One region of the Mesorhizobium sp. M0663 genome, then DNA from elsewhere that is predicted to be linked to it. Evidence: riboswitches for the same ligand, from Rfam matches in the RefSeq annotation. Region 1 holds a riboswitch; each other region holds the start of a gene.
What was found. A riboswitch is a leader RNA that binds a small molecule or an ion and turns the genes downstream of it on or off. The one in region 1 is predicted to bind cobalamin.
Positions count from the first base shown of each region.

Region 2: it holds a riboswitch for cobalamin, as region 1 does, so the genes downstream of both, metE (5-methyltetrahydropteroyltriglutamate--homocysteine S-methyltransferase) here and NKI54_RS34945 (CbtB domain-containing protein) in region 1, are expected to answer to the same signal.
Region 3: it holds a riboswitch for cobalamin, as region 1 does, so the genes downstream of both, NKI54_RS22790 (ABC transporter ATP-binding protein) here and NKI54_RS34945 (CbtB domain-containing protein) in region 1, are expected to answer to the same signal.

Region 1 is NZ_JAMYPX010000057.1:17,434-20,702, reverse strand. Features, by position in the region: gene cobU (bifunctional adenosylcobinamide kinase/adenosylcobinamide-phosphate guanylyltransferase) at 1-317, opposite strand, end outside; gene NKI54_RS34950 (CbtA family protein) at 310-1,092, opposite strand; gene NKI54_RS34945 (CbtB domain-containing protein) at 1,108-1,287, opposite strand; cobalamin riboswitch at 1,324-1,520, opposite strand; gene NKI54_RS34940 (aromatic ring-hydroxylating oxygenase subunit alpha) at 1,662-2,855, shown strand; gene NKI54_RS34935 (heparan-alpha-glucosaminide N-acetyltransferase) at 3,074-3,269, shown strand, end outside.
Region 2 is NZ_JAMYPX010000072.1:1,735-5,003, forward strand. Features, by position in the region: gene metE (5-methyltetrahydropteroyltriglutamate--homocysteine S-methyltransferase) at 1-1,433, opposite strand, end outside; cobalamin riboswitch at 1,529-1,729, opposite strand; gene NKI54_RS35910 (hypothetical protein) at 2,285-2,539, shown strand; gene NKI54_RS35915 (helix-turn-helix transcriptional regulator) at 2,857-3,269, opposite strand, start outside.
Region 3 is NZ_JAMYPX010000015.1:2,996-6,264, forward strand. Features, by position in the region: gene NKI54_RS22775 (FAD-binding oxidoreductase) at 1-45, opposite strand, end outside; gene NKI54_RS22780 (LysR substrate-binding domain-containing protein) at 186-1,094, shown strand; partial or broken gene NKI54_RS22785 (AraC family transcriptional regulator) at 1,174-1,291, opposite strand; cobalamin riboswitch at 1,427-1,630, shown strand; gene NKI54_RS22790 (ABC transporter ATP-binding protein) at 1,723-2,541, shown strand; gene NKI54_RS22795 (ABC transporter substrate-binding protein) at 2,538-3,269, shown strand, end outside.

The sequences.
Region 1 (3,269 bases):
GCCTCGACATCATGGTCGGCCAGCATATGGTTGGTCAGCCACAGCGTCAGGCAGTCGATCAGCACCGGCTGGCCGTCAGGCAGCGCTCCGATCGCGCCGGCAAGGTCGAGCGGCGCATCGATGGTCGTCCAGCCGGCGCCGCGGCGCGAGCGGTGCAGCGCGGTGCGCTGGCGCATCTCGTCGTCATAGGCTTGCGCCGTGGCGATATAGCTCCAAGGCGGCGGGCCGACCGTCACCAGGCTCTCGGCATGCGCGCTCATGGCCGAGCGCGCACCGCCGATGACCAGGGTCAGTGCCCCGGCAGCGCGGTCAGGCAAAGCTGTCGCGCAGGCTGGTCGCCGTGCCCGTGAAGCGTCCGCGCACCACGCCGACGACCGCGCCGAGCACCAGCCAGAACACCAGATTGGTCAGCGTCACCGCCACCACGAACTGGTGGTGCAGGCCTTCCGGGATCGCCGTCTCGAAGCTATCGGGCTGCGGCGCGCCGACGATATGCGGCGCAACGATCAACGCCACGGCAAGAGCCACCAGCGGCAGCGATCTGCGGAAGACGATAAGGCCGAGACCGGCCGCTGTCGCCACCACTGTTGCCCACCACCATATCTGGCGTTGGACAAGGTCGGCCGCCGGCATCGCCGGCAGTTCCGGCGGCAGGCCGAGGCCCGGCGCCAGCGTGAATGCGGCAAAGCCGGCCAGCCCCCAGAACAGGCCCTGGCGCCAATTGCCGATGCCGCCGGCGAATTCCGAAACCGCAACCAGGACCAGCGCAAAGCCGATGCCGGTGACGATATTGGCAACGACGCTGAAGCCGAAGCGTTCGAAACCGTCCGCCGGCGCCCAGCCTTCGTCTTCCGCCGGAGCCATTGCTTCAGCCGGTGCCGACGCGGCGCTGCTCATAGCCGTCATGCCCGCGGCGTTTTCGGCCGGTGTCGCAGGTGCCGCGGCATGGTCATGGCCCCCGCCGGCCTGTTCGTAGACTTCCGCCTTTAGGATGAGCGGCACCGTGGCATAGGCTTGCATGCAGGCGAGAGCCACGCCGGCCACAAGCCCTGCGATCGCCGCGATGAACACGACGTTGCGAAACAGTGTCATGATGTCAGCCCCTTGTCAGTGGCAGGGAAAGCCCATCGAATGGCGATAGTCGTGGGCGGCATTGTGGACCGCATCGATATGCGAGAAGCCGACAAAGCCCATGACGAAAATGCCGAGGAATGCAGCAAGCGCCAGCTGCATGAGACGCGACTGCGAGGAGGCGGAAGCGCCGAGCGAGACGGAAGCGGTATTCATGTCTTGTCCTTTCGCCCTCCACCCGAGGGCATAGAAGTCAGTTTCCTGTCGCCGGCAGGTCTCCTGGCTCGCGGATCAGCGCCCTTCCCCACCTTCCCGAAGGCGAACCTTCAGTGGCATATGGAGAGGACTACCGCACACAGTTGCGGGGGCAGCCACGGCATTGGGCAAACAACTTGCCCTCACCGCATTCCCTCTTGGTTCCAAACGGAACCGACGACATCAGTGACTATAGGCAGAATCGCCGCGCCCGGCAAACCAAATTCCGCCGGATCGTGTGGCGAATGCGCCGCCTCGCCAAGCCCGGTCGGCCGGCGCCGCGATTGACAATTTTCGCAGCCGGGTGTCGGCTGGCGGATGGGGAGGAAGCCGGCATGCAACCCAGCCCGAATGAGCGCGGTCCCTACAACGGCCTGACGCGGGCCGAGCCGACGCTGCCGTCATCAGCCTATTGGGACATCGCGGCCTATCAGCGCGATCTCGAGGCCATCTGGTATCGCAACTGGCTGCTCGTCTGCCGCGAGGCCGACCTTGCCCAGCCGCTGGCTTTCAGGACGTTCCGCATAGGCACGCAGGAGGTCGTCGTGCTGCGCGACGAGACCGGCGAGTTGCGCGCCTTCCACAACACCTGCCGGCATCGCGGCTCGCAGCTTTGCCAGCAGAGCGAAGGACGGCTGAAGGCGCGGCTCATCACCTGCCCATACCATGCCTGGTCCTATTCGCTGCACGGCGATCTGGTGCGCGTGCCGTCGAAATCGCTGCCGGACGGCTTCGACAAGGCCGATCATCCGCTCTACCGGGTCGCGCTTTCGGTGTGGCGCGGTTTCGTCTTCGTCAATCTGGCGGAAGACGCTGCCGGCTCGGCTGAAACATCCTTCGATCCGGCATCCGGCAACCTCGCCAACTGGCCGTTGGAAACGCTGCTGAGCGGCCATGTGCTGCGCAAGGTGATAAACTGCAACTGGAAGGTATTTTGGGAAAATTTCAACGAGTGCCTGCACTGCCCCGGCGTCCACAAGGACCTGTCGCGGCTGGTGCCGATCTATGGCCGCGGCCTGATGGGCCGGCACGACGACCCCGAATGGGCGCGCCACGCCGACAATGACGCGCCGGAATTTGCCGGCGGCTTGCGGGCCGGGGCCGAAACTTGGTCGCGCGACGGGCGCGTCCACGGCTCGGTCTTTTCCGGCCTGACGCCGGGCGAGCGTGCCGCCGGGCAGACCTATGCCACCAGCATGCCGTCGATGTTCGTCGTCGGCCATGTCGACTATGTCAGGACCGTGCGGCTGGTGCCGCTTGGCCCGGAGCAGACCGAACTTACCGCCGAATGGCTTTTTTCGCCCGAAGCGCTCGCCGAACCGGCCGCGGATATCGACAACATCGTCGCCTTCGGTACCCAGGTGCTGGAGGAGGATGCTGATATCTGCGAGGTCAACCAGATGGGCCTGCGCTCGATGCGCCACAAGGCCGGCGTACTGATGCCCGAGGAATACGACTTGCACCGCTTCCACAACTGGGTGCGCGAGCGCCATGCGGCGCTCGAACATCAAAGCGATTTGGGCAGATAGCGCCAGGTGACGAAGCCGCAGGCCGCCGCCAGCAGCCCGAGCGTTGCGAAAACCGCGCCCAGGCCGAAGAACGCCTGCACGCCGGCCAAAGGCTTTCCGGCTCTGGCCTAAAGCAGCTCTGATGCCGACCGGTACCAACGCGACGCAAGGCCCTGCTTCTTTTGACGGTGGCAACCGTGATAGTCGTCTTGCCGGGGCTGAACCAAGACAGCGAGACCATGAGCATCGACACGCCGAGCGCAGCCGTTCAGGATCAACCGAAGTCGAAGCGCATCGCCGCTATCGACATTGCACGCGGCATCGCTTTGCTTGCCATGGCGAGCTATCATTTCACCTGGGACCTCGAATTCTTCGGCTACACCGATCCCGGCCTCACCGCCTTCGGCTGGTGGAAAATCTACGCGCGCTGCATCG
Region 2 (3,269 bases), on a different contig from region 1:
TGGCCCTTCGCATGAGCGGCCCGCGCCCTGCGTACCTGCGGCGTCTGCGGGAAGGACCCGATGGTCGTCGTCGGGAACGGCGGCAGCCCGAGCGTGCCGGCCTGGACTCTGGAGCGCTCGGCAAAAGCGCTCTCTCGTCGCTTCATGCTGTCGTCAATGCTGGCGATCCGCCCCTCAACCAGCGGGTCATGGATCTTCGTGGATGTCACGCGAGTGGCGGCAGCCTCGGCAGACGCTTTCAACGCGCCTGCCACCGCATCCCTGCCTTGGGACAGGGCCCGGGCAAGCAACACCAACTCGTCGGTCTTCTGGGCCGCGAAGGCGAGCCACGACCTGATGTCCGCGTCGAGTTCCGTCTCCATGCGGAGGTCGATCGGCACATGCAGCATCGAGCAAGAAGGCGCGATCTCGACGCGGTCCAAGGGCCAGCCGGCGACGATCGGTTTGATGCGGTCGAGAATGGCGGGCAGGTTCGCACGCCAGACGTTGCGGCCATCGATCAAGCCAAGCGAGAGCACCAGATCCTTCGGTGCGAGCCGACCCACCGTTTCCAGCTGCTCGGGAGCGCGCACGAGATCAATATGCAGCCCGGCCAGGGGCAGAGAAACCGCGGTTTCGAGATTGTCTCCCAGCGGCCCGAAATAGGTAGCCAGCATGATCTTCAGCTCGGGCGCGGCTTTCGACAGCTGGCCATAGGCGAATTCGAACGCAGCTCGTTCGTTCGGGTTCAGATCGAGGACAAGCGCTGGCTCATCGATCTGCACCCAGTCGGCTCCAGACAGCTTCAGCCTCTGCAGGAGTTGCTCGTAGACGGGCAGCAGCCGCGGCAGGAGCGCGATGGGATCGAATCCTTCGGCAGGCGATTTCGCCAGCTTGAGGAAGGTGATCGGTCCAAGGATGACTGGGCGTGTGTGAACGCCGAGAGCTTTAGCCTCGATGAAGTAATCGACCGGTTTCGTCGACGAGAGGGCGAACGTCTGATCATCGTTGAGTTCCGGCACAATGTAGTGATAGTTGGTGTCAAACCACTTGGTCATTTCCATCGCGGTTACATCAGACCGATGAGCCGCCTGCTGGTGACCAGCGTGTCGACAATCCTCCGTCTGACCCTGGTTGCCCCGCGCCATTGCGAAGTAGATGTCAAGTGGAACCTCGCCGCTATTCCAGCCGTAACGGGATGGAACGGCGCCGACCATGGCTGCGGTGTCGAGCACATGGTCGTAGAGCGAGAAGTCGTTCGACGGGATTTTCGACACGCCGCGATCGTGCTGCTCCTCCCAGCTAGCGGCACGGAGCGCCTTCGCGGTCGTGAGAAGGTCGGCAGCGGACGATTTTCCGGACCAGTAGCTTTCAAGCGCGAATTTCAGTTCTCGCCGACGACCGAAGCGGGGCACGCCGAGCGTTGCTACAGGAATTTGCTGAGAGATAGTCATGCCAGACCCCGATGGTTGGGGCGTCGGTGACAAGGAAGGCGCTAGCAGGCCGGCACGAACGCTAGGCTGCAGCGGCCACCGAGACACCCCGCCCGTGGACGTAATTCGCCGTGGCAGGTCTCCTGGCTCGCGGGGTCATAGCCTCTACCCGTCTTCCCAAGGCTATTCGCCTCAGTGACATGAGTGGGGTTGGCTCGCCGCTAACAGTTGCGGGGGCAGCGCCGGCATCGCACCGGCTTCCCTCTTAGCTCCGCTGCGGCAGCGCCGTACGGAGAACCACGACGCGGGAGACAATTACAGCAGTTCGCTTCATTGTCAACGCCGCATAAAGAAATGTTTATGTCGTTATGTTAAATTTCCGCTGGCATGTTCCAAAGGTCGCCTCGAAAGCGAAAACTGTGGAAGCCTTGAGCGGCCGGTAAATCAAAGCAATGACGCACGGCGCCCTTGTCCAGGAGGATAGGAGTTCGTCGGCTGCCGGCAGCAAACATACCGGCAAGCGCCGTGGTGCTGCTTAGCGCATCACGCGAACCACCTCGGCGTCGAACTTCGGCTCCGAGGTTCCGACCGCTTCGTTGGTGATCTGCTCGCGACCATATTCGGCTCAATGGCGAGGCTGTTGCCCATGTGGAAGCTGTTGGCCGTGATGCCCTCGGTGATATGACACAACGATTTCGGGGGGAGCACACCGAGGCCAGGCGCAGCGGCGTGTTGCGAAGTGATCGAGGCCAATGTCTCGAACTGCTTGTTCGCAGCCCACCGGCTCAAGGTAACCCGGCTCAAACCACCGGGCTAGCTCAAATCCTGTCCAAATGAGGCCTGAGCGGCAAATCGTCGTGCACGCGCACGGTTTGGCGTTCGATCTTGTGATGCGTCTTGGGCGGACAATCGCCACGGTGCAGCACGCAGAAGCGGTCCCCAATTGGGAAGCCGAGGGCGGTGAGGGCAAGCCAGCGCCACAGGCGGAAGGGGACTTGGACCTGTTTGCCCTGCTGGACCACAAGTTCGCGACACAGGGCCTCAAGGAGAAGACCAAGAGTGATTATGCGCGGGACCTCGCCAAATTCATCAAAAGCAGCGGGCAGTCAAAGTTCGGCGCCGATTGACATGGAGATAGCCATCGCGGCGGACCGCCCAGGCGGACCGCAAGCCGGAATACAACCGGGTGCAGGCGGCCAAGCTCGTCCACAAGATGGCGTCGGGCGCACACCGGCGATGGGAGAGCGGACCGTGGAGTGCAGGAACTTCACGCCTATCCACGCTCCCGTGGACGTGTCCTGCGGCACATCGGCAGCGATATTGAGGAGGCAGTTGAGCTTCTGGTCGAGCACTCTTACCTGCCACTACCTACGCTTAACGTCATCTCGTACTGAAAACGCACCACGCAAGGTCGAGATGTAACATGCGCCCTTCGTGGATGGTTCTAAGCTTCCTCGGGCGCGGTCAATCTGTGATAACGGTCGCTTGGAACCTCCATCACCGCGACGCGATCAAGGTTGGCGTATCGCGCTCGGTAGTAGCCTTCTTCCTCCACTTCGGCGAAACTACACTGGGGAACGTCAAAGGTCGCAGCTTCCAATCCGAAGAAAGTCGTAGCGGTTTCTTCATCCAAGAAGTTCCACTCATCTTCTCCGTCGTCATATGTGACGCGAACATAGGAGGCCATGCGCACGGCTTCCTGATCACCCATCTCTGCGATGATGGCATCGCATTCTTTCTTCAGCTTTCCTGAAACCTCACCCTTATCCCAGTCATCCAAAGCCCGATAGATTTCTGGATGATAATACTCTGGCATCTCCTCTACATCGTCACCGATAAGCTCAATGGTGCGGACAT
Region 3 (3,269 bases), on a different contig from region 1:
CTGCAACGTCGGCTCGGAACCGTCTATAAGCTTGAACATGCTCATCGAGGGATACCCTTCGTGATTCAGCACGGTTGGACAGGCCGCTGTCGTTCACCGGATCACAATGATCTCATGCGGCGCCATTCGCTGCAAAATCGAATATCTCAGTCGCTGGATGAGCTAAATTCATCTAAACTGCCTGGATGAGAAAACTTCCGCCGCTCGGGTCGCTTCGCGCCTTCGAAGCCGCTGCCAGGCTGATGAGCTTCAGGAAGGCCGCGACGGAACTCGGCGTGACGCCAACGGCCATCAGCCACCAGATTCGATTGCTGGAGGAGGTCTGTGGGCAACTGCTGTTCCGGCGGCGCCCACGACCGCTCGTGCTCACAGGCGTGGGCGAACGGCTATTCCCGGTAATTTGCAGCGGCTTCGACGCTTTCGCTGCGGCAATAGCATCAGCCTCGGCCGGAGTTGGCCAACGCCCGTTGCGCGTGACGAGCCCAAATGCATTTGCCAGCCGATGGCTGGTTCCGCGCCTGTCGAAGTGGCGCGAACAGCATCCGAACATTCCACTGGAGATCATCGGGACAGACGCCGTTCTGGACCTGCGAGCCGGTGACGCCGACGTCGCGATCCGCTATGCGCGCAGGATGCCGCGGGATGTTCCCGCGCAGGAAATTTTTCGGGACGCATTCTTTCCGGTATGCAGCCCGGAGTTGTTCGCAGGAGGCGACCGACAGATCGAGCGCGCCGCCGATCTGCTGCAATACCCGCTCATCCATTTCAATTGGACGAACCGCGACCCGGAAGCGCCGACTTGGCAACGATGGCTGGCGATCGCACGCTCGATCGATCCCAGCATCCCCAATGCCAACCAGGCATGGGACCTAAGCTTCCGCGAAGAGCTGCACGCGATTGACGCGGTAGCGGCAGGCCAAGGTATCGCTATCTGCAGCGATGTGGTCGTCAGTGGCGAACTCGAGGCTGGCAGGCTAGTCAAGGCACATGATCTCTGTCTGCCAGGCTATGGCTTTTACCTTGCCTGCGTAGCCAATCACCCCCGACAAGCGCATATCGAAGCGTTTTCCGCCTGGATGAGATCGATAGTCTGAGCATCTGAACGCCGATCTTCTGCATGCTCGTCACAAGCGGTAGCAGCGCTTCCTGCGCTTCGGGGTCGCCTGCCGCGCCTCACACTTTGACCGGTATCCAAATTTCCAGCCTTGCCGCTACAGGGATCGAATTCCGGCGCATCGGCGACCTCGCGCCCAGATGCCGGCAGCCATTTGTCCCAAATCGTGTTGGGGGTTGACAGAAGCAGACAACGTCCTCTAGGTACGTAATGTTATTACATTACGAGGTATGCATGACTCCTTCTGACAAGACCCTTGCTCCAGCGGCTGTCCGAACTCCGAAAATTTATTGCGCTGTGAGTGGCGGAAAATTAGGGTGGCTGAGTGATGGTCCCCGAGTCGAAAGGCAAGGGGTGAAAAGGGAACACGGTGAGGTCTTCGGATCGAGGCCGTGGCTGCCCCCGCAACTGTAAGCGGTTAGCAAGATCCGAAGTGCCACTGGCCGGCAAGGCTGGGAAGGCAGGATGGCGCAAAGACCCGCGAGCCAGGAGACCTGCCATCAGCATGAGTTGACCGGACGGGGTGTGCCGGGAGGAGACGTGGACATCGGTCTTGTCGGCCGGTCCGTCCAGCTTCCTTCCGTCGCCATTGAGAAAGTGACGGTAAGTTGGACGCCTCCCAGCCTCTTCTTGAAGCGCGCGAACTGAGTGCGACGGCAAATGGCCAGCGCCTGGTCAGTGCGGTGAGCCTTTCGCTAGCGGCGGGCGACCGCCTCGCCATCATCGGCCCTAACGGCGCCGGCAAGACGACGCTGCTGCGCATGCTCTGCGGTACGCTGCGGCCAAGCGCAGGAGACGTGAGATTCTCCGGACGCCGGCTGGAGAGATTTTCGGCCGCCGAGCGGGCGCTGCACATGGCGGTCGTCGGCCAGACCGATCAGCCCGACCCGCGGCTTGCCGTGATCGACTATGTCGAGCTTGGGCGCGTCCCCCATGCGGGCTTGCGACGAAGGAGCGAGCAACGCGACATCGTCATCGAAGCGCTTCGCAGAACCGGCCTGATGCCGCTGCTCGGCCGCACAATCGGCTCGCTATCCGGTGGCGAGCGGCAACGCGCCCAGCTGGCGCGCGCCATCGCCCAGGAGCCCAAAATCCTGTTCCTCGATGAACCGACCAATCATCTCGATCCGCGCGCCCGCAGCGACCTTCTCGAACTCGTATCGCAGTTTGGCATGACCGTGGTGGCGGTGCTTCATGATCTGTCGCTGGTCACGCCATTTGCCACCAGGGTCGCGGTGATGAACGAGGCCCGCCTGCAGGCACTCGCCGGTCCGCACGAGGCGCTGACCAAGCAATTGATCCGCGAGACTTTCGGCGTCGACATGCTTCGGCTGCGCCATCCCACCGAGGACCGCGAACTTACGATCTTCGACGTTCCTAACCGTGCCTCTTCCCATCCTGATCTGACCAAGGAGCAACATTCGTGAAACGCCTCGTATTGTCTTTTGCCCCCCTACTGCTTGCCCAGGCCGCCTTCGCTTTTCCCGTGACCGTTGACAGCTGCGGCACGCCGCTGACGTTCGAAGCCGCGCCGAAGCGCGCCGTTATCCAAGATCTGAACATGGCGGAGATGGCCTTCGCGCTGGGGCTGCAACCGTCGATCGTCGGCCTGACGGGCATCACCGGATGGTACAAGGTCGGTCCGGAATTCAAGGCTGAGCAGGGCGCGATCCCGGAACTCGCGCCGAAATACCCGACGCTCGAAAACCTCGTCGCCGTCGAGCCCGATTTCTTCTTCGCCGGCTGGTATTACGGCATGAAACCAGGTGGCGAGGTGACGCCCGATACGCTGGCGCCGTACGGCATCAAGACGCTTGTGCTGACGGAAAGCTGCGTCCATCTCGACAAGAACCGCCCCGCGGCCTCGATGGACCTGCTCTATGGTGATGTCGAAAAGCTGGGCAAGATTTTTGGCAAGGAGGCCCAGGCGGGAAAGCTTGTGTCGGACTGGAAGGCACAACTTGCCGATATCACGGCAAAGATCGGCGACCGCAAGGGAACGCGCGTGTTTCTTTACGACTCCGGCGAAGACAAACCTTTCACATCAGGCAAGTTCGCGATCCCCAGCGCCATGATCGCTGCTGCCGGCGGCGACAACATCATGGCCGACATGGCGACGAGTTGGGGCAATACGGATTGGGAGACGGTGGCGGCC